Regions from separate parts of the Caldicellulosiruptor sp. F32 genome, predicted to be linked through region 2. Evidence: riboswitches for the same ligand, from Rfam matches in the RefSeq annotation. Region 2 holds a riboswitch; the other holds the start of a gene.
What was found. Region 2 has a riboswitch for cyclic di-AMP ahead of H964_RS01730 (2-isopropylmalate synthase). Riboswitches for the same ligand answer to the same signal wherever they lie in the genome.
Positions count from the first base shown of each region.

Region 1: another riboswitch for cyclic di-AMP. It lies ahead of H964_RS09040 (C40 family peptidase); the one in region 2 lies ahead of H964_RS01730 (2-isopropylmalate synthase).

Region 1 covers NZ_APGP01000101.1:220-7,053, forward strand. Annotated here, with positions in the region: partial or broken gene H964_RS09035 (hypothetical protein) at 1-220, shown strand, start outside; gene H964_RS09040 (C40 family peptidase) at 314-1,270, opposite strand; cyclic di-AMP (ydaO/yuaA leader) riboswitch at 1,278-1,440, opposite strand; gene H964_RS09045 (lactate utilization protein) at 1,534-2,175, opposite strand; gene H964_RS09050 (ABC transporter ATP-binding protein) at 2,175-3,401, opposite strand; gene H964_RS09055 (FecCD family ABC transporter permease) at 3,406-4,416, opposite strand; gene H964_RS09060 (ABC transporter substrate-binding protein) at 4,446-5,390, opposite strand; gene H964_RS09065 (glycine cleavage system protein H) at 5,439-5,759, opposite strand; gene H964_RS13255 (TlpA family protein disulfide reductase) at 5,766-5,945, opposite strand; gene H964_RS13260 (TlpA family protein disulfide reductase) at 5,974-6,279, opposite strand; gene H964_RS09075 (cytochrome c biogenesis CcdA family protein) at 6,310-6,834, opposite strand, start outside.
Region 2 covers NZ_APGP01000025.1:36-16,694, forward strand. Annotated here, with positions in the region: gene H964_RS01725 (DUF362 domain-containing protein) at 1-1,088, shown strand, start outside; cyclic di-AMP (ydaO/yuaA leader) riboswitch at 1,148-1,299, shown strand; gene H964_RS01730 (2-isopropylmalate synthase) at 1,305-2,663, shown strand; gene H964_RS01735 (L-ribulose-5-phosphate 4-epimerase) at 2,751-3,395, opposite strand; gene H964_RS01740 (GntR family transcriptional regulator) at 3,398-4,492, opposite strand; gene H964_RS01745 (ribulokinase) at 4,613-6,283, opposite strand; gene H964_RS01750 (hypothetical protein) at 6,573-7,625, shown strand; gene H964_RS01755 (polysaccharide deacetylase family protein) at 7,835-8,734, shown strand; gene eutH (ethanolamine utilization protein EutH) at 8,741-9,835, opposite strand; gene H964_RS01765 (glycoside hydrolase family 127 protein) at 9,918-11,879, opposite strand; gene H964_RS01770 (ClC family H(+)/Cl(-) exchange transporter) at 12,053-13,642, opposite strand; gene H964_RS01775 (APC family permease) at 14,098-15,987, shown strand; partial or broken gene H964_RS01780 (Rpn family recombination-promoting nuclease/putative transposase) at 16,198-16,659, shown strand, end outside.

The DNA of each region.
Region 1 (6,834 bases), on a different contig from region 2:
AGAAGGTGCTGAATACCCAGATTTTGGGTGCTCATATGAAACATATACAACTGATTTCATGCTTGAGATGGAAACATTAAGTCCTCTTTACAATTTGCTACCTGGCAGTGAGATTGTACACCACGAGGAGTGGGAACTCAATAAAGTATCTGGGGAGATTAGGTGCGAAGATGATGTTAAAAGATTAATCCTGCCTCTTGTAAAGAAGGACGAAAAATAAAGGCAAGAAATGAATCAAAAAAATACTTGTATAATCTATGGTTGCACTCAAAAAGGGGGCTTTCCTTTTTAGCTGGAAAACCCCCTTGTCTTTTTACCTTATCACTCTTTTTGCCATCATGAACGATGTACCATACTTTGAAGTAAGGTCTGAAATTGTAACACAGCCTCTTGCACTCGATGCATGAATATATTTACCACCACCCAGATAAATTCCAACGTGATTGATATAATTTCTACCACCGTCTGTATCAAAAAATACCAAATCACCAGGTCTTAACTCATTATATGATATTCTCACACCGTCTGTAGCTGCCATGTCAGCTGCAGTTCTTTCTAAGCTAATCCCAAAGTTTCTAAACACATATTGAACAAATCCTGAACAGTCAAACCCTGTCGAAGGAGATGAACCACCATATCGATACCGTATCCCTAAAAGGTTTTTAGCAAACCCAAGTATTCTATCAGCTAAACTGCCATTGTAAGCAACTTGAGCTTCCCTATCATATCTGCCACGTGATGATATCTTTGTTGTAAGGTTTGTTGACATTTTTAAAAGGTAATATGCCATATATCCAACTGTGCCATCGAGCGTTTTTACCTTTATCCAACCGTTTCGCTCTCTTGCCAAAACGTATACCTTGCTACCCTTCTTCAATGTTTTTAGTATTTTTGAGGAAGTGGACATATTACTTCTGACCCTTGCATTGTCTTTTAGAACGGTTGCCATCGGCATCTGAGAAACTACTTGCCTTGTATTTGTAGAACTTTTTACTGCATTTGAAGTACTGCTGTCTTTTGTAAGCTTTATGTAATCAGATTTAACATACCCAACAACACCATCAAATGAAATCTTAACCCATCCACCTGTGGATGATAAAACCTGCGCTTTAAAGCCTTTTGGAAAAACTCCTAATACTTTTGATGATGTTGAAGGACTGTTTCGGATGTTGACAGTAACTGTTGCCTCCGCTGTCTTTGCAAAACCTTTGCTACTCCATGTTATAAGCAGCAAAAACATCAAAATTCCAATTAAAGCTTTAGTATTCATTTAAAAACTCCCTTCTTTTTTGGGCTTACGGGATTAGCTGACGGGTTCGGGACAAGAAGGACATCCCTACGGCAGCCAAAGCTTGCCGATTCACCCCACAATAAAGCTGGTTCTCCCGCTGCATGGGGCAAATTTAACAAACTGCCTCATGCATTCAGCCACTTTTGTTAATCATTTTGATGTTATTATTTTATTATAATTTCGATATTACGTCAACCTCTTTTTACGAAATTGTTACACGAATGTTGCTAAAATATTACTGCTCAAAATCCTAACTCCTCTTTTACTATTATTATCTTTATACGCCCTTTTACAGGGTGCCTCCTTGTGACAACAATATGGCTGCATATACAGTCCTGGCTCAAACAATCATGACATTTACCAGAAGAAGTACAAGGTGTATTCTTTGAAAGTCTTTTTGCATTCATAGGTGATGCAATGTTTCTTACCCTGTTTATTCCTTCCTGCTCATTCAAGACAAGCTTGTTTATCCCAACAATTACTATCACGTTTTTTGGTCCAAACATCAAAGCTGCAAGTCTATTACCATTGCCGTCAATATTGATAAGTTTGCCATCAAGGGTTATGGCATTTGAAGACATAATATAGTAATCTGCCCAAAACGATTTTCTGTAAATCTCTCCAAGCTCGTCGCCACTTAACCCCTCTTTGTACCTGTCCAAGAAGTTAAACTTCCCATTTCTCAAAAAATCAATTACCCCACACTCAAAAAGCGTCATTGAACCTCCACACGAAACCACTGAACCTTTTTCAATTATTTTTTCTAAAAGAGGTACAATATCCTCTTTTTTGTCTACAATAAAACATTCAAAATTTCTCAACTCAAGGTTTTTCTTCAAAGTTTCAAGATTTATATCAATCCACCATTTTTTGTTTGGATTCATTATTTTTTCTCCTCCCTTTGAAGTATGTGTTTTAGCTCCTCTAAGGTATTTAAAACAACAGCTTTTTCTTTTAGGCTATTGTAAAGACTTGTTGCTATTCCATTTGTAAAGTCACGATTTGAAATATCTTCTTGTTCTATAATAAATAGTTTCTTTGCAAACCTTAGTGATTCAAGATTTTTTACATTCTGAATTCCAAACGGAATATCGCACAAAATACAAAAATCTGCTTTCTTTATTAGCTCAACATTTTCAATGTACTCTACTTCTCCAATTGGCATAAATGGCATTGTGAAAACTGTGTATATAGAAAGTGCCTGAGCAGTTTCATAGTCTGTGTCATTTGTTGCAAGAACACCTGTTGTAACCTTAAATCCCATCTCAACCAAAAGTTTAAAAACTGCTTGTCCTTGACCTCCGCCTGCTACAACGTGCACATGAACACCCTTTTCATATTCTTTTTGAATTAGTTCAATGTCAAATATTCCAAATGGATTTCTATAGACAATTGCTTCGGTATTGTACACCTTTTTTATATTCTCTGCATTTATCACATCCTGTGGCCTTCCAAAGTCTACAATTTTGCCATCTTTCATCAAAAAGACAATGTCACAAAACTTCGCCGCGAGTTTAATGTTGTGAAGTGCCATTATTGCAATCTTGCCTAATCTCACTTCATCCTTTACAATATTTAAAATCTTTTCTTGATGTGTAATGTCAAGGTTTGAATTTGGCTCATCTAAAAGTAAAACTTTGCTCTCTTGGGCAAGTACCCTTGCAAACGAAGTTCTTTGCCTCTCACCACCTGAAATCTGCAAGATGCTTGAATACTTTTTTGCTGTTAACTCAACCATATCTATTTTCTCTTCGGCAACTTTCTTGCTCTCTTTGTCGTTTGAAAACCTACTCTTTTCGTGTGGGTATCTTCCCATCATTACTATGTCAATCACCGTAAAAGGAAAGTTTGAGAATACACTTTGGGGCATATAGGATATAATCTTTGCTCGTTCAATATCAGAAAGCGAAAATATATCGGTTTGATTATAAAAAACCTTTCCTTCAAAAATTTTAACAATCCCTGCTAAGGCCTTAATGAATGTACTTTTCCCACTTCCATTTGGACCAACTATCCCATAGACTTTTCCTTCTTTAAATTCTATTCCATTTTCGACTTCTACTATGGGTTTTGTATACCCACACTTTAGACTTTCTATATAAAGAGACATAATATCAAATTGTCACCTCATTCTCGCGCTTTTTTAAAAGGTACAAAAAGTACGGTGCACCCACAATTGAGGTTATAATCCCAACCTTTACTTCAATTGGTGAAAACAGCACTCTTGCAATTGTGTCGCACACAATCAAAAAAATTCCACCACCAAGAATTGAAGCAGGAATGAGCTTTCTATAATCACTTCCGACAATTAGTCTTAAAATATGTGGTGTTATCAGCCCCACAAATGAAATCGCACCTGATACTGAAACTGCAATCCCTGTTAAAAGAGAAACTAAAACTAAAAGCTGTTTTTTGAGCCTCTCAGGATTGACACCAATTGTATAGCTTTCTTCTTCTCCTAATATTAGAATGTTTATCCTCTTTGCGAAAATAAGTGAACACAGTATCAAAATAACAAGAGGCACAAAACTTATCTTCACATGTGTCCAACTACGGCTATCAAGCCCGCCAAGCATCCAAAATATATACTCGCTTACCTGGTACTGATTGATGTTTGAAAGGATAAGGGAATTTATTGAGGATATAAAAGTGGATACAGCAATGCCAATTAATATCAGGTTCAAAATGGGAGTTTTTCCATCTTTTGTTGCAAGCTTGTACACTAAAAAAGAAATACCAAGTGCACCTACAAATGAAAATAAAGGTAAATAAAAAATGCTTATGGTGTTGAACGAAAGAGCAATACAAGAAATTGCACCCAGGCTCGCACCGCTTGATGTTCCAATTATACCCGGATCTGCCATAGGGTTTCTATAAAGTCCCTGCACAAGTGCTCCTGCAACAGACAAGCTCATGCCTACAATCATAGCAATTATTATTCTGGGAAGTCTAATCTGGCCTATAATTGTCAAATCCATCTGGCTGACCCCAGCTACTTTAAAACCAATGAGTGAAAAAAGTGCCTTTAAAACACGAAGGGGAGGGATAAACACACTTCCCACCCCTATTGAGACCACAAATACTATTAAAAGTATTACGCACAGTACTACTAAAACCTTTTTCAATACTTACCACCACTTCAAAATCTTTTGTGTTATTTAAACAGATATGGATAAGCAGCCTTTGCTAAGTCGTAAATACCTTCAACAATGTAATGCGAAACAGTTTGAACGTGTCTATCGTCAAGTATAATCACTGCGTTGTTTTTAACAGCTTTTAGATTCTTAAAAGCAGGGTCTTTTTTAAACTCTTCTACATATTGCTGAGAAGTCTTTTTTGGATTATATGAAGCAGAAGGAATAACAATAATGTCTGGGTCCCACTCTAAAATCTGTTCTTTTGTAATTGTTGGCCAACCTTTCAAACCTGCAACAGCAGCTATGTTTATAACCCCCGCAAATTTTGCAATCTCATGCTGTGTTGTGTTTCTTCCATATGTTGAGTTAAAGTAATATGTGTAGAAAAGCACATACTTTTTCTTTCTTAAGTATTTTACCTTTTTTTGGACAAAGTTAATTTTGTCATCCATGTACTTTATAAGAGCCTGGCCTTTCTGAATTTCACCTGTTAGCTTTGAAAGATTTATAATCTCCTTTTTGATATTTGAAATCGAATTTGGATTTAAACTTACATATATTGGACACTTAAGCCCCTTTTTCAAAAGGTCATATTTTGACTTGTCTATATAATAGGGAACAATTACAAGGTCAGGATTTGCAGCAATTATCTTTTCAATGTCATTGCTTGAATATCTACCTTTCACATTTTTAGCCAAGTTCACAACGTTTGAATTGTTCTTATCATCTGCAAATATAGAAAGACCTATAATTCTGCTTGGTGAAACCATGTTCAAAAGAATTTCATCTGTCTGAAGTGCCAATGAAAGAATTCTTTGAGGTTTTTGTTTTACTGTAATGCTATTACCTTTTCCATCTTTTACTGTAACCGGAAAATCCGCAGCACGTGAATAAAGTGGCATCAAACTTATCGCAAGTGCAATCAATACAACAATAGCAACAATTCTTCTACTCATTCTCATCAGTGTCTCCAACCCCTTTATTTTGTAATATTCACTTGCACCATTATATCACACAAGTTGCTCTATGTCTATACTAATTATTTCTGTCTCTTCCGGAAATAAATTCAATATAGTAGGATCGTAACACAGCTTACAATTAGCACGCCTTATAAAGCCGCTGATAGGAGATTTCAACGTATATGTTTTGTAAATTGTCTCAATTCTCGCAAATTCTTCTCCCTGCTGAATATACCCATTTGTCTTCAAGAATTCGAATATAACAATATCACCAAGTTCTCTTTCTAAATTTTTTGTAATACCAACTGATGCCAGCGAACCATTTAATTCAACCCATAAATCGCCATAAAGAAGTCTCTCATTGTAAAGCATCTTTCTTCAGTCCTTTTTACTTTGTTTTACAAATTTATCTAACTCGTCATATGTCATCATACCAACATTTTTTGCTACTACTCTGCCATTTTCATCTAATAGAAATGTGGTTGGTATCCCCTCTATCCCAAAATTGGATGCAATTTTGCCATCTTTGTCAAGCAAAACAAGGTAACTTACACCCATTGATTTTAAAAACTCTTTGACTGTATTTCTATCCTCTTGAATATTTTATCCCGATCAAAACAATGTCTTTGTTACTTTTATGGAACTTTTCAAAGTCAGGAATTTCAGCTCTACATGGTGGACACCAAGTAGCAAAAAAGTTCAAAATCACCTTTTTGCCTCTAAAACTTGAGATCGAATATTCCTTGCCATCGACAGATTCAAGCTTAAACTCAATAGCACCATTTACTCTTACTTGTGACTTTGTCCGTGGAATAAATTGATAGACTAAAAGAGCAATGAGTACTGCAACAACTAATATAAAGATAACATTTTTTGCCCTTTGATTCAACATGTAATAGTTACCCCCTGTTTTAAATTTTTATCATCTTAAAAGATTTATCTTATCAAAAAATACAAGGATTCCAAAAATTATCATAAAAATACCTGTTAAATACTCTACTACTTTGACATGCCTATTTATAAAATCAAAAAAAACTTTAATTCTCTCTATAAAAAGAGAAGTTAACAAAAATGGCATGGCAAAACCAATTGAATAAAATACTAAAAGCATCACCCCTTTTACAAAAGTCTTCTGCACAGCAGCTAAACTCAAAATTGATGCTAAAATTGGTCCTACACAAGGTGTCCAGCTAATACTCAAAAGCATACCCAAAATCAGTGGAATTCTTTCTTTTTGATAATTACCGTTACCACCTATGGGTATAAATAACCTTTTTAAAAAATCTGGTGACAAATCAAGCATCACTAGACCCATCAAAATTAAAACTATTGCCGCTATTTTTACAATAACCCACTTATATTGCGAAAACGCTACTCCAAATAGCGATGCCAAGATCCCAAGCCCTACAAATACTATACTAAATCCTAAGACAAATAAAAAGGCATT
Region 2 (16,659 bases):
AAACCAAACCAGGGTATAATATGCTCGACAAGCTTGAAAATCTTGTGAAAAAGGCAGGGATTGAAACAATCGATTTTAAAAACAAGTTTGTTGCTATCAAGGTCCACTTTGGAGAACCAGGAAACCTTGCGTATATAAGACCAAACTATGTCGCAAGGATTGTAAAACTCATTAAAAGCCTTGGTGGCAAGCCTTTTGTAACAGATGCGAACACACTTTACACGGGAAGAAGAAGCAATGCTCTGGACCACTTAGAAGCTGCGTATGAAAATGGGTTTAACCCGCTTGTACTTGGCTGTCATGTAATCATCGCAGATGGGCTCAAAGGAACAGAGTACAGAGAGATTGAGGTGAACCTTAAACATACTCAAAAAGCAAAGATTGGCTCTGCCATTGCAGATGCTGATATTATAATCTCAATGAACCACTTTAAAGGTCATGAGATGACAGGGTTTGGTGGTGCTATCAAAAATATCGGGATGGGTTCTGGCTCGCGTGGTGGAAAGCTTTTTATGCATTCATCCTCAAAGCCGGTTATAAAGACATCAAAATGTGTTGGCTGCGGAATGTGCGTCAAAAGCTGTGCGCAGTTTGCTATAACTTTGAGTGAGAAGAAAAAAGCGGTCATTGACTATGAAAAATGTGTTGGATGTGGTCAGTGCGTTGCAGTGTGTCAGTTTGGCGCAGCAACAGTCAAGTGGGATGAGGCTGCATCAATTGCAAGCGAAAAGATTGCTGAGTATGCATATGCGGTGCTCAAAGACAAGCCTCATTTTCATGTAAACTTTATAATGAACATATCACCTGACTGTGACTGCTGGTCACACAATGATATTCCTATTGCACCAGATATCGGCATAGCTGCGTCATTTGACCCTGTTGCTTTGGATAAGGCATGTGTTGACCTTGTAAATAGCTCTGCATTCACACCAGCTGGGTCTGTGTTTGAAACAGCAAAACACATTGAGGTTGACGGCAAGATTGACAGGTTCAAGAGCGTTCATCCTGACACAGACTGGAGAGTTGCACTAAAGCATGCTCAAGAGATTGGGCTTGGAAGTTTGGAGTATGAGCTTGTAAAGGTATAGACATTCTTTCTTGCCAAACTGCCGCTTTTCTGGTATGATAAAAATCATAATAAAAAATAAAAACAAAAAAGCTGAATTCCTGTGGCAAAATCCACAGGATAGGGGGGACCCACTTTTTCGGGGTGAATCAAGGCATCTTGCCTTGTAGGGCAAATATCCCTTTCTGCCCGAACCCGTCAGCTAACCCCCGAAGCTTTGAAAGGGAGGTTTGTTTTTATGAATGTTAAATTTAATCCAAAAACTCACATTCTTGAGATTGAGTATCAGTTCAGGGATGTTGAAGAGCCAAATCTTTTCAGGAACATCTATCCTTACAATGAAGTACCAAGGCTTGTTTTCAACCACAGGATTGTGCCCATGAACGTGCCAGAAAAACTTTATATTACCGACACAACTTTCAGAGACGGCCAACAGTCACGCTCACCCTACACTGTTGAGCAAATCTGTAGGATTTATGACTACTTGCATGAGCTTGACAATGGAAGTGGCGTTATTCTTCACACAGAGTTTTTTGTGTACTCAAAGCAGGACAAGGAAGCAGTTTTAAAGTGTTTGGAAAAGGGTTATGATTTCCCAAAAGTCACTGCTTGGATTCGCGCAAAAAAAGAGGATTTTGAGATTGTAAAGAGCCTTGGTATCAAGGAAACAGGAATTCTGGTTTCATGCTCGGACTATCACATTTTTAAGAAGCTCAAGATGACACGAAGCCAGGCAATGAAACAGTACTTAGAGATTGTGTCAGCAGCTTTAGAGGCAGGAATTATACCACGCTGCCATTTTGAAGACATCACACGCGCAGACTTTTACGGGTTTGTCCTGCCGTTTATAAATGAGCTTATGAAGCTTTCAAAAGAGGCAAATATGCCTGTGAAAATCAGAGCCTGTGACACGCTGGGGCTTGGCTCACCAATACCGGGGGTGGCTCTTCCAAGAAGCGTGCCTCAAATAATCTATGGGATTGTAAACTATGGTGAGGTGCCATCTGAGTGGCTTGAATGGCATGGCCATAACGATTTTTACAAGGCAGTCATAAACTCAACAATGGCATGGCTTTATGGTGCCTCAATGGTAAACACATCTCTTTTGGGAATAGGTGAGCGAACCGGCAACACACCATTAGAGGCAATGGTGATGGAATATATTCAGATAAGAGGCAGTGCAGATGGTATGAATGTTGCTGTGATATCTGAGATTGCCGACTATTTCAAAAAAGAAATAGGCTATGAAATTCCGCCAATGACGCCTTTTGTTGGTGACAACTTTAACGCAACACGGGCTGGAATTCATGCAGACGGGCTCATGAAGGATGAGGAAATCTACAATATATTTGATACAGGTAAAATCTTGGGAAGACCACCAAAGGTTATTATAGATGCATACTCAGGTATTGCAGGAATTGTAATCTGGATAAACAGGTATTTTAAAGACAGCGGTATTGACATTCAGGTTGACAAAAAAGACCCAAGGGTTCAGAAGGTCAAAGAATGGGTAGATGGTCAATATGAAAATGGAAGAAATACATCAATAAGTGATGAAGAGTTAAAAGAGGTTGTAAAAGAGGTATTTGGAATATAAAATAAAGCAAGGCTGCCAAATTAACGGCAGCCTTGTGCTTTGTATAATAAAACCTTTTTGTGCTGGGGGTTTGATTTAAAAATATGCTCATTTTTGTCCATATTTTGTCACGTATCTCTCATGAGCTCTTTTTACCTCTTCAGGTGGAATCTCGATAGGCTCGCCCATCATCTTTGCAATAAACACTGTTTTTGCAACATCTTCTACCATAACAGCCGCTTTTACTGCCTCATCAACAGTCCTTCCTATTGTAAATACTCCATGGTTTTGAAGAAGAATTGCCGGACTTTCTCCTATATACTCAACTATTACCTTGCCTATGTCTTCACCACCAATCTGAGCATACGGTCCGCATGGAATCTCACAGCCAAACTCATCGGCAATTGCTGTCAAATACACTTTTATTGGCTGGCCCAGTGCTGCAAACGCCGTTGCATAGTTAGAATGTGTGTGCACCACTGCATTTATATGTGGCATGTGCTTGTATACATAAAGATGTGTGAGAGTGTCTGTTGAAGGTTTTAAATTCCCTTCAACAATATTTCCGTCCATGTCAACAACTACCATCTTATCAGGTGTCAAATCGTCGTACATCACACCTGATGGTTTTATAACAACAAGGTTTGTGTCAGGGTCGCGAGCTGACACATTTCCGGATGTCCATGTAACAAGACCATATTTTGGAAGATATAAATTGTATTTGCAAACAAGTTCTTTTAAGCTTTCAAGCATTTTTAAAATCCTCCTTTTGTTGAATTTCTGAAGATTATCTCACATTCAACCTCTTCCTTGACACCAGTTCTGCTCTTCTTTATCATAGATAGTGCTGCTTTTGCTGCCATCTCGCCAAGCTTTTCTTTTGGGTGTTCAACTGTTGTGAGTTTTATTTCTGTCAGTGTAGAAAGAAGTGAGTTGTCATATCCAGTAACCGATATATCTTGAGGAATTCTAAATCCCATTTCTTTTAGCTTTACACAAAGAGGAAGGGCAATCTTGTCGTTGTAACAAACAGCAGCATCAAATCTTTCTCTTGAGATGATTTCAGCTGCTCTGTTATGAACAAAATTGTACTCCTCACTTGTAAAAAAGATTGCATCAAACTCTGCCTGTGCCTCCTTGCATGCCTTTTCAAACCCACTATACCTTTTTATCCCCTGCAAATCGTCTCCTTTGAAAATGCCAAGAAGCTTTTTGCACCCACTTTTTATAAGACTCTGGGTAAGCTTATAAACTGCTGACTGGTCTTTGGTTATTATGTAGTTTTGTGCTATGTCTTGTAAAATAGTGTTGATGAAAATTACAGGAATCTCTTTTTGTATAAGTTTTCTGTAAAGGTCTTGATTTTTAGAAGGCAAGGCACTTTTTGTCGGCTCTATTATGACAGCGTCTATGTTTGGATTGTTTATTATGCTCTCTAAGTGATATCTTTCAAATTCGTAGCTGTTGTCGGTTGAAAATAGCAAAAGCCCGTACCCTTCATGTGCTATCACCTTTTCAATTCCTCTTATAATCAGGGGAAAGATGTAGTCTGATATAAATGTTGTCAGAACAGCAATGCATTTAGAGCTGTCAGCACTTTTCTTTGCAACAAACGTACCTCTCCCCTTTTGAGACACAAGGAGTCCTTCAAACTCAAGTTCCATTATAGCTCTTCTTACCGTGTGACGAGAAACTTTGAACTTTCTTGCAAGCATATTTTCTGAATAAATCTTCTCGCCCTCTTTGAACTTGCCAGAGTTAATTCCTTCAATAATAAAATCTTTTATAATCTCATATTTGGTTTTGCTCATTTTATCATCATCTTGTCCATACAAGTTTATTTTTATCATACCACTTAAAAAATTTTAAATCAATACCATTATTTAACTCGCAGGCTACCCTTCAAAAAGTCCGAAAAGCTTTTTAAAAATGGGTAGCCTGTGTTTGAAAAGTTAAAAAACCTAAAAGCTTTACATCCTCGAAACTTCTTCTTTTATCTCTTTTAGCCTCTTCATCACATCATTTGCTCCACTGCCAAAGTAGTCGTGAAGAATTCTGTATTCTCTGTAGAGCTTTTTGTAAATCTCATGATTTTTTGGATTTGGCTTGTAAGAATAGTCTTTTAACTTTGCCATCTTCTTTGCAGCCTCAAATATGCTGTCATAACCACCTTTTTCTTTTCCTGCAGCAACTGCACCAAACATTGCAGAGCCGAGTGCTGGCGTCTGAGGTGATGCTGATACCTTTATCTCAAGTCCTGTCACATCAGCATAAATCTGCATCAAAAGCTCGTCTTTTTCAGCAATGCCACCACACGCATAAAGCTCTCTTACCTCAATGCCATGCTCATTGAAGTTGTCAATTATTATCTTTGTGCCGTACGCTGTTGCCTCAATCAGTGCCCTGTACATCTCCTCTGGCTTTGTAGTTAAGGTCATGCCAAGCATCATACCAGTGAGGTCTGCATCAACCAGAATTGACCTGTTACCATTCCACCAGTCAAGCGCCAAAAGACCGCTTTGACCAGGTTTTAATGCTTTTGCTTTTTCTTTTAGAAGCTGGTAGATATTTAATCCTTTTTGCTTTGCTTCTTCAAAGTAATGCGCTGGCACGCAGTTTTCAACAAACCATTCAAAATGGTCTCCAACACAGCTCTGACCTGCCTCATACCCATAAAAGCCAGGTAAAATTCCATCTTCGACATACCCGCAGATGCCTGGGACCATCTTCTCTTCATTCCACAAAAGCATGTGGCATGTAGATGTTCCGATTATCATCAGCATCTTACCAATATCAGTAATCCCAACAGCAGGAACTGAAACATGCGCATCCACATTTGCAATTGCAACAGCTGTTCCAGGATTTAAGCCCATTAGCTTTGCCATCTCTTGTGTGAGCTCACCAGCTTTCTGGCCAATAGGATATATGTCGCGGGATAGCTTTTCATCAACAACATTCTCAAGTCTTGGATGAAGTGCTTTGAAAAACTCTTTTGAAGGATATCCTTCCCTCTTGCTCCAGATAGCTTTATATCCTGCTGTGCATGAGTTCCTCTTCTCAACCCCTGTCATCTTCATTACAATCCAGTCAGCAGCCTCAATGAATCTGTCTGCCTCTTCATAAACCTCTGGTGCTTCTTCTAAAATCTGCATGATTTTGGGGAATAGCCATTCGGATGAAATCTTTCCGCCATATCTTTGTAAAAACTTCTCCCCTCTTTCTTGGGCTATTTGGTTTAGCCTATTTGCATATTTTTGAGCAGCATGGTGTTTCCACAACTTAACATAGGCATGAGGATTTGACTTGAACTTGGGAAGCTCACAAAGCGGTGTCCCATCCTTTTTGATAGGAAGCATAGTGCAGGCTGTAAAGTCAATTCCTATTCCAATCACATCGTCTTTGGAAACACCTGCTTTTTTCAAGACATCTGGAACGGTTGTTGCCAAAACCTCTATATAATCCTGTGGATGTTGAAGTGCCCAGTCATGAGGAAGTTTTGTACCATCTGGCAAGCTCTCGTCCATGACTCCATGAGTGTACTCTTTCACACTTGTTGCAACCTCTTCACCTGTCTCAACATTAACAAGCACTGCTCTTCCTGACTGTGTCCCAAAATCAATTCCTATACTGAACTTTGCCATAAAAATCCCCCTTTTCCCCTTTTGCTTGTGCATACATGTTTCTTTAAAAATATAGTAGCATATATGCAAAAAGAACAAAAGAGAGAGGATAAAAAAAGTTGTATATATACAATTTAAGCATACATTCCACTCAAATTATTTTTACACAAAGTTGTTTTATAGGAAAAAGATAGAAGAACTGAAAGAGCGGAAAAACAAAACGAATGGTCACTTTTTAAAAAAGAGTGATATAATTTTATATAGAAAGTGTTAATACTCCGAGAAAAATTAAATCTGGAGGTGAGAAAGAATGAAAAGTTTCAAAAAATTATTTGCCTTATTAACAATAATGAGTTTTATCCTTTTCATTTCAGCGCCCTTTGTACCAGCAGCCCAAACTCAACAATCCTCATCAAATCCTTTAGAAAAAGCTTTTAAAACTGAACTTACCAAGCTTTTGAATCCTGATCTTCCAATTTCGTGTGACATCATCACTACCTCCAACGGTCAAAAATCAATAGGCTTTGGTGTAAATGTTCTGGTAAATAATACAAGTAGCCACAAAATATCTGCAGATAGGAAAAACAAAAAATTCTTTGTTCAAGCCAAAAAAGGAAATTCAACTTCAACAACTTATGTAAATGGTCAAAAGGTTTATATCCTGGATACAAAAGACAATAAATATATAGAAACCAGCTTCCCTGCAAGTTTGTGGCTCTCAATTAATATGTTAGACACACCACTTTCTCAAAACCTAAATAAGTTCAATCAAACAGTTTTGAACTATCTCAGTTCACAGACACCTTCTATTGTAAAAGGTGCTTATAGGACAAAAACTTTAGCTTTTGGCAAAAACGTTGACTGCTATGTGCTGACAACAACTTTGCCTGGCAAAGTTATAGAGCCTGCAGCAAAAGATCTTTTGCTTTCAAGTACAAGAACAATCCTCTCCCAGTTTTCGCCAATGATAGATTTATATCTCAAAACATTGACAGATGAAGAAAAGCAAGCTTTAAAATCTTTAAATGTAGACCCTGCTTCAATTAGCGGAGCTCAAATTACAAAACAGATTGAAAGTGCAATCACTTCATCAGTGAACTTATTAAAATTGGATGACTACAAAGTAAGCTTTTATTTAGACCAAAAGACAAATAAAATTGTAAAGATTATAATTAAAAACATGCCTGCAAACAACAGTGGTGTTTCTTCAAGAATTGAGATAACCAATATTACAACTGGAAATGATGTAAAGTTTTTGCAAATAAATGAAAGCATGATAAAACGGCAAAATGTACAACCTGACTTGTCAAGCATCTTAAAACTTTTGGAAGGCTTTGCAACTAAGATTCAGCAATTAAAATAAAGTAAAAATATAAATTTGGAAAAAATGAGATTTGCGAAGGAGGCTGTCAAAATGCGGCAGTCTCCTTTATTTTTCTGTATTTCGATAAACTCTCTTCCCAAATTTCTGTAACATTCTTTTAATTATATTCACACAAACTACCCTTATAATCAAATAATGTTGTGTCTTTTGGGAGAAAGACTTGCTGCAAAAGAAGGTGAAATTTTATAATGCAAAAGACAAAATATTTCATCGCAGTATTAACAATAGTTGCAATTTCCTTAATATTATTGTTTCCAATTTACGTTTCTGCTCAACGAGAAGAAATCAAAATACCAGTACTGGTTTATCATTACTTTTACAAAGACAAAGAAGAAGCTGTAAAATGCAACCATAGTACAGTCACCTCTATTGAAAATTTTGAAATCCAAATGGATTATCTTCATAGAAAAAACTTTAAGACATTGACAATGGATGAGCTATATAGATTTTTAAAAGGCGAGTATACACCACCAAAAAATTCTGTAGTAATCACAATGGATGACGGATACAAAAACAATGTCACATTGGCATACCCAAATTTAAAAAGATATGGTTTTAAAGCTTGTATCTTTGTAATTGGAAAAACTGTTATAGACAAGTCAAATAGACCTGATGAATTTGAATACCTTAATTTAGAAGACATGGTAAAATACTCTGATGTGTTTGAGTTTGGCTCTCACACATATGATATGCATAAAATTGTAAATGGCAAACCTGCACTTTTGCAGTACAGCATGCTTGACATTCTCTTTGATTTTATAAATGGTCAGATGGTAGTTCAATCACCTTATTTTGCATACACGTTTGGTGGATATAATGAAGTAATAATTGAGATTTTAAAATCCTTTAATTATAAGCTTGCTTTTACAACAAAAAAAGGGTACGTAACATCAAACAGTAGCCCATACGAGCTTCCAAGGTTCACTATTTCAGATAAAATTTCTTTTCAGCAGTTTGTAAGGATTGTAGAAGGAAAGTATTTTGAAGATTATTCAGAAAAAAAACAAAAGAATAATTATAAAAGCCGACCTTCAGTTGGTGTTAATGTGAATAGAAGAAAAAGCATTCCTATACTCCGACGGAGTTAGGGATTTTCATATTTTATATAGCTGTTTGCTTTTATATCTCAGATACAAAACTGTCCCCCCTATAGCAAGAAGACCACTTATAAGCTTATTAAAGAGGAAAATTGATATATATGAAGGTGCAACTGCACCTAAGAATCCTAATTGTGGGCCCACAACAGAAGCAGTTGTAATACTCAATGCTGCATTTATAACTCTTGACTTAGAATCCATCTTCTCATAAAGATAAAGTGTGGGAACACAATTTATCAAAAGTATCATCATTCCTTCTATCCCCTGTTGATTTAACGTTAGGTATTTTCTAACAAAACCAGAATATTTTATTAACACATTATAAACAATTGAGAAAAATACATAGCTTCCAGCTATTAAAATTGCCATTTTCAAAGGCAGTTTTATGCTCTCATCTAAAGCAGTTTTGTAAGGTAAAATTGCTCTGCCGGTTAGAATGTGAAAACCTAAAAATATAAGACCAATTAAATTCAAGATGTTCATTGCCCTGCCCAAAATTTTCATCAAATTTATTAAAATGAACCATTCTTTAGCAATTCCAAAAGCTAATATAATCACAATTGCTATGACAAAGAATATTAGTCTGAAAACTTTTAAAACGTCAAACCCGTAAAAAATAGATGTCAAAAGAATACCTGCGGGAATACATATAATTCCTATAAGGCTGCCTCTAATAAACTCATCCCTGTATTCTTTCTTTAGTATTCCAAACGCAACAGGATATGTAAAACCTATACTTGCCCCCAAAGTAGAGCTCAATAAAATACCACCTATCAATTTTGATGTTTCATCTTTTGAAACCTCACTGGAAATATGATACCCACCCATATCTATAGGTAAAATACAGGATATCAACACTGCTCCATCGCTTTGAAATAGCCTTGCCAAAAATCTTGAAGGATTTATCAATATAAAGCTCAAAAATGGATACAGATAAAGTATTCCCGTCATTGAAAATATTGCCTTTGCCATAATCACAAAGCCTTCTTCGGCTTTTGAAGCAAGTTTGAATTTATCTCCTATGATTTTGTCTAACAATCCTAAGGCAAAAGAAGTAGAAAAAAGGTAGAATAGAACCTTATTAATTAGCATTCTTAAGACCTCTTCCTTTTTCTCATTCCATTTTTCACAATATTTTATCACACATTCTATTTACAAAAAACTATTTAATTCTCTATTTCTCATACACCCACACTCTCATTTCTCCTTTTCCTCTATTTCCCCATGCAAAATATGGGATAAATTTCACCTTCGTAGGTTGATATCTGACCTCAAAATCAGTTTTATAAAGTTGATCTTCAAAATCGTCTCTCCTAATTTTGTAACCGTGTGCATAAACTACGTAAATTCCATTTAGCAATTTTTCATCAAACTGGAGCTCCAAACTGCTATTTCTATCAACAGAAACTAAATGAAGATTATCCCCATTGTCTGCCTCTTCAATGCAAAAAACAACAGGACCTTTTACTATTGCAACTTTGCCAATATTTTCTCTCACAAGAGGATTTGAATATGCTCTTTTCAGCTGAGTTGGAAGTATAATCTCTATCCTATCATTTGATTTCCAGCCACGTGTTATTGAAACATAGCCATCTTTTAAATTAAAACCAGTCAAAAGCTCTCCATTGATTCTGATTTCAAACTTATCACACCAGCTTGGAATTCTCAAATTAAGAGTAAAATACACTTCTCCATCAGTAATTATTTTAAAATTGACCTCATCATTAAATGGATAGCTTGAATTTTGTACGATTTTTGCTTTTTGGTTATTAATTGGAAATTCAGCCTCACTGCCAATATACAAGTTTACATATATCTCATTGTTATTGTACAAATAAATATACTTACCAATAGAAGCCAATAGTCTTGCCACATTTGGTGGACAGCAAGCACAGCCAAACCAAGGTTGACGTTCTGGTTTTACATGGTGTCTGTCAAACCTTTTTTCTACTTCTTTTGGAAATACTTCAAGAGGGTTAACATAAAAATACTTTTTGCCATCTTGTGACATAGCTCCTATTATAGTGTTATAAAGAGCTCTTTCTACAACATCGTAGTACTTGCGGTGTGGTTTTATTCTATTCATCCGATGGGCAAAAAATACAAGCCCTACAGATGCGCAAGTCTCAGCATACGCAGCAGCATTTGGCAAATCGTATTCAAATGTAAATGCCTCACCATGCGCAGATGAACCAATTGCACCTGTAATGTACATCTTTCTATTTCTTATATCATCAAATAGGGCTTCACATACCTCATAGAGCTCTTTATCTTTTGTATAATGAGCAACATCGGCCATGCCAGAATAAAGGTAAACTGCTCTGACAGCATGTCCCACAGCTTCTCTTTGCTCTCGAACAGGTTTGTGTGCTTGCAAATACTCTCTTCCAAGTCCTTTAAATCCTTGCCAATGCTCTTTTTTGCCTCTTTTTTCCCATTCTATATCGAAGTAGTATGGTTCTTGTCCTCTCTCATCAATAAAAAACTTTGCAAGTTCAAGGTATTTACTATTGTTTGTTACCTCATATAGCTTTACAAGAGCAAGCTCTATCTCGGGATGTCCATCGTAGCCTCTGATCTTACCCTCTTCTTTTCCAAACACGCTATAGATATGGTCTGCAAGCTTGCAAACAATATCTAAAAGCTTAGTCTTTCCAGTTGCTTTAAAGTGAGCAACACCAGCTTCAATCATATGTCCTGCAGTGTAAAGTTCATGGCACTCTTCTAAATTTGTCCATCTTTTGCCCTTTTCCTTGATGGTAAAATATGTATTCAAATACCCATCTTCCCACTGAGCCTTTTTAATTATATCAATGACCTCATCAACCTTTTTCTCCAAATCAGGATTTGGATACTTTTCAAGAACATATGATGCTGCTTCAAGCCACTTTGCAACATCGCTATCTTGAAAAACAAATCCCTCAAATTCCCCATCTTCAAGACCCGCTGCTATCTTGAAATTTTTTATTGCATGGCTCTTGACAGGAATATCAACTAAGTCGTTCAAAATTTCCCACTGATATGGTACAACTACATCACGAACGAGATCTACATACCTTCCCCAGAATGGGTCTTTGATAGTGACATCTTTTATCTCTGGGGATTTCAAATAATTTGTAAAAGGATTTTCAGTCATATTTTTTCACCACCTAAGTATTTAATTTTTATCCTTCGTCTTTATTTTCCGACATTATTCTTACTTTTTCAAGTTGAAAAAAACAATAATTTTGGTGGAAAAATTTGATTTAACCTTTCACATTGATCTGTAGTCATGACCATGAATAGGTCTTTTTATCAGCATTTAAATCATTACCACTTTTTGTCTCGAAGCTTTGTCGGTTGTGCGGCCATGATAGATAGTTCTTCGTTTAAATCTAAAAATTTATTTTCATTTGTCAGAACAACTAAATAATCCCCAGCTAAAATCTTAGTTTCACCTCTTGGTATTAATTCTGAAGAACCTCTTCTGATGCTTACTAACAAACAATCAGATGGCCACTCAATATCTTTTATTCTTTTCCCATCAATTGCAGAGCCAACACCAACAGGTACTTCAAATAATATTTTGTTCTCTTCATCTCTTTCTACTTTCACATAGCCATTTTCAAGTAAACGCTCCAGCAATACTTCATAAATCGGTTTGTTTTTTAATATCTCCGAAGTTAAATATGCCAAGATAGAAACTGTGCTCAGTGCTAATAAATGTCTAAAAGAACCTGTCATTTCTGTAACTAACAATGCTCCTGTTATTGGTGCTTTTACAATTGCTGCAAAATTGCCTGCCATTGCTATAATAGCAAAGTCCTTAATGAAGCTGGGGTTTAAATGAAAGAACTTGCTTGCACAAATTCCATAAATGTTCCCTACTAAAGTCCCAATTAGAAGAAGTGGCATAAAAATACCACCTGGAGCGCCAGAACCATAACTGATCATGGTAAACAAAAATTTAACCACTAACAAAGTTAAAGTAAAAAACAGCCCATACTTAGAATTATTCAGAGACCTGATTACATTTTCTCCCCCACCTAAGGCATCTGGAATGAATAAACCAACAAAAATAGAAAGTAAAAATGGTATTAAAAGCTTAATCTCTGTACTCAGTTTTGTTTTTTTATATATTTCTTGAGTCTTTAATAGCACTGTGTTAAAAGCAAAACCAATAAATCCCATTATTATTCCAAGCACTATTAGGTAAGGATACTTATTAAGTGGAATAAGTGTAAGATAACTAAAATCGAAGAGAGGTTTTAATCCAAAAAAGCTTGAAGAAACAAAATCTGCTGTAAGCGATGAAATCATTGTCGAAACTAAAACAAGCGGTGAAAAGTTTTTATGTAATTCTTCAAGTGCAAAGACAACTCCAGCCAAGGGTGCATTAAATGCAGCTGAAAGGCCTGCACTTGCACCACATGTAATAAGATATTTTTCTTCAACCCTAAATCGTTTCAAAAATCTGCTTATTCCTTGTCCTATCGCTGCTCCTAATTGAATCGAAGGACCTTCTCGTCCTAAAGACAGTCCACTTCCTATACACAACACTCCTCCCAAAAATTTATACAAAAGTATTTTAAACCAGTAAACTTTTAACAATCCCTTCACTATACCACTTACTTGAGGTATTCCACTTCCACTTACCATGGGCTCTCTTTTTAAAATTACCCCACTGAGATAAGCTACAATAGTTAAAACAATTGCCCAGCCTAAAATCCAAAAATTTCTTGTATTTAGGATATCGTAAATATTTTTCACAACCTCAGAAAGTTTTTCTAATATGTATCTGAATAAGGTAACCCCGGCTCCTGCGAAAATACCCACTACAAATGCTTCCAATATCATTCTTTTGCGAAAAGTTATCCATTCGCTCAATATTTTATATGTGAGACTTTTGCTCTTTCTCAACGAACTTCTCTCCTCCTTTGCAAATATGCCTTGTTTTTCATTTTAGCAAAGAAAAATATTCTTGTTAAGTTTTTGTAAAAATTTAACAAGTAGGATAGCGTGGTGTGTGAATGTTTTTTAAATTAGGATGAAAATAATGAAAGTAGATCAAATAAAAGTTCTGCCGAAAAAACTTATATTTTCACTTCATTATGTATTTCCTACAACTTGTTACTCTCAGTTTTGTGCATATTTTTATTGCCTTTTTTTGGCTTAAATTTTAAAAGTCTCAGAAAAATAAACCACTTGAGCTATTTTTCAGTTAGCTCAATTTTTAGTGCATAATCTCTACAACCTATATATTTTACTATCTATAAAACATCAAAATAACAATTGAATTAAAACTTTTAGGGGAATATAATTTTGTAATCATGTGAAAATTACTTAAATCAACTACTCAGAGGGGGAGTTTTGGCTTGTTTGAAAAACTAAAGAGAATCCTTATAGGAAAGCCTTTGCCAAATGAAGCAGAGAAGACAGAAAAATATGGTGTTTTATGGGGATTGCCAATTTTGTCAAGCGATGCTATATCGTCTGTTGCATACGCTGGACAAGAAATTTTGTATGTCCTTTTGCCTGCAATAGGATTTCTCGCTTTTAAAGAAATATCTGTTGTAACATCCGCAATCATAATACTTCTTTTTATTTTAATGCTTTCTTACAGACAAACTATTGAAAACTATCCAAATGGTGGCGGTGCTTTCATTGTCGCGAAGGACAACCTTGGCGTTTTGGCAGGCATTGTGGCGGGAGCATCTTTGTCAGTTGACTACATCTTGACAGTGGCAGTTTCTATCTCCTCAGGTGTTGACCAGATTGTGACCGCGCTTGAATTTTTAAAGCCTTATAAGATCGCTTTATGTCTCTTTTTAGTCCTATTTTTGATGATTGGAAACCTTCGGGGAATAAGAGAATCATCCAGAATATTTGGGATACCTGCTTATGCTTTTATGTTTTCAATCTTAGTTTTAATCATAGCTGGGTATATAAAACTAAGGGTGGGATATGTTCCGCCAGAGCCAAAGGTAAATTATTCCCCCCATCCTGTTACTCTCGTTTTGCTTTTGAAGGCATTTGCAAGCGGGTGCACAGCTTTAACTGGAATTGAGGCTGTATCAAATGCTGTTCCAAACTTTAAAGACCCGGCAACAAAACATGCTAAAACTGTTTTGCTTTTATTGTCGTTAGTAATTCTCGTTCTGTTTGGCGGAACAACACTTTTGGCAACACACTATCATATAGTTCCTACTGAAGGTGCTATGCTTGTTTTGATGGCACAAGAAATATTTGGAAAAAGCTTTATGTATTATGTTGTTGCTGCAACAACCTTTATAATCCTTGTTTTTGCTGCAAACACTGCATTTTCTGGCTTTCCGATGCTTGTTGCTGTCATGGCAAAAGAAGAATTTGTGCCAAGGCAGCTGAGCCTCAAAGGTGATAAACTTAGCTATTCAAATGGAATTATCATCCTTGCTCTGGTATCTGCACTTTTGATTGTAGCATTTAATGGTAACGTAACAGCGCTCATTGGTCTTTATGCAGTCGGCGTCTTTATATCATTCACACTATCTCAATCAGGCATGTTTGTAAGATGGCTTAAGAACAAAGGTAGTCATTGGCACATAAAAGCATTTATAAACGGATTTGGTGCACTCACAACATTTGTTGTTGTCATTATAATTGCAATAACTAAATTCAAAGAAGGTGCGTGGATTGTTGTTCTTTTAATTCCTCTACTTGTCTTTGCAATGATAAAGGTAAAGCTTCATTATATTGCCGTCGCAGATCAGCTGAGAGTAACACCTGCAGACAAAGAACTATTGGATGTTGATCATAACATCTACAGAAACAGAGTTATTGTACCGATTGAAAGTTTAAATAAGGCAAGCATCCGTGCTCTTAGATTTGCAAAAACAATCTCAGACAATGTAATTGCTTTCAATGTATCAATAAATGAGGAGCAGGCAAAAAAGCTACAAGAAAGGTATAAAATGCTCAATTGCTCTATTCCGCTTGTAATAAGGTATTCACCTTATAGAAAAATATTAGAACCGCTTTTAGAGTATATAAAGTCAGAAGAGTACAACTATCAAAAGGGGGACATGATAACAGTCATCATACCCAAATTTACTGTACAGCGCTGGTGGCAAAAGATTTTGCACAATCATACGTGGCTGTTTATAGAAAAAGAGCTTTTAAAACACAAGCACATTGTTGTATCTGTCATGCCGCTGCAGCTGAAAGATGATGATGTGGTTTTGAAGAAAAAGAACAAACCTTTGTGGAAGATATTAGAGGAAGACTAAGTAATAAAAAAAGGACATAGCCAACTGCTTTGCGCAAGCTGGCTATGTCTTTTTATTGTTTTTTGTCATGCTGTAGTCTTGTTTAAAATGAAATTGTTTTTTGTGAAATCAATTAAGTTTTATGGTATAATTAAATTAAAAATCAAGATAATTAAAAATTTTTCGACAACGAAGTTTTAATATAAAAAAGGAAGGATAGGGAGTAAAATAATGACACAAAAAGTTCCACACAACCAGTATGACTTAACTTTTAAAAGAGTTTTACAATTTAAGGATGTATTTTTAAATTTTTTAAAAGATCATTTAGACAGGGACTGGGTAGATAAAATAGATCCAGAGAGTTTGGAGTTTGTAGACAGGAGCTTTATTAAAGACGAGTTCTTAGAAAAGGAAGCAGATGTCATTTATAAGGCAAAATTAGAGGAAACAGATATCTATTTTTATGTTTTGATCGAGGCTCAATCAACAGTAGATGAAAGTATGCCAATAAGACTATTTGAATATATGAATTTAATATGGAAAAGGCATATGGAAGAAAATAAGGAGGAACTTTTACCCCCGATAATTCCTATTGTGCTTTATAATGGTAAAAAGAACTGGAGTGTTCCTCGACATATAATAAGAGGGTATGATATATTTAAGGATGATATATTCAACTACTGGTTAGTAGAC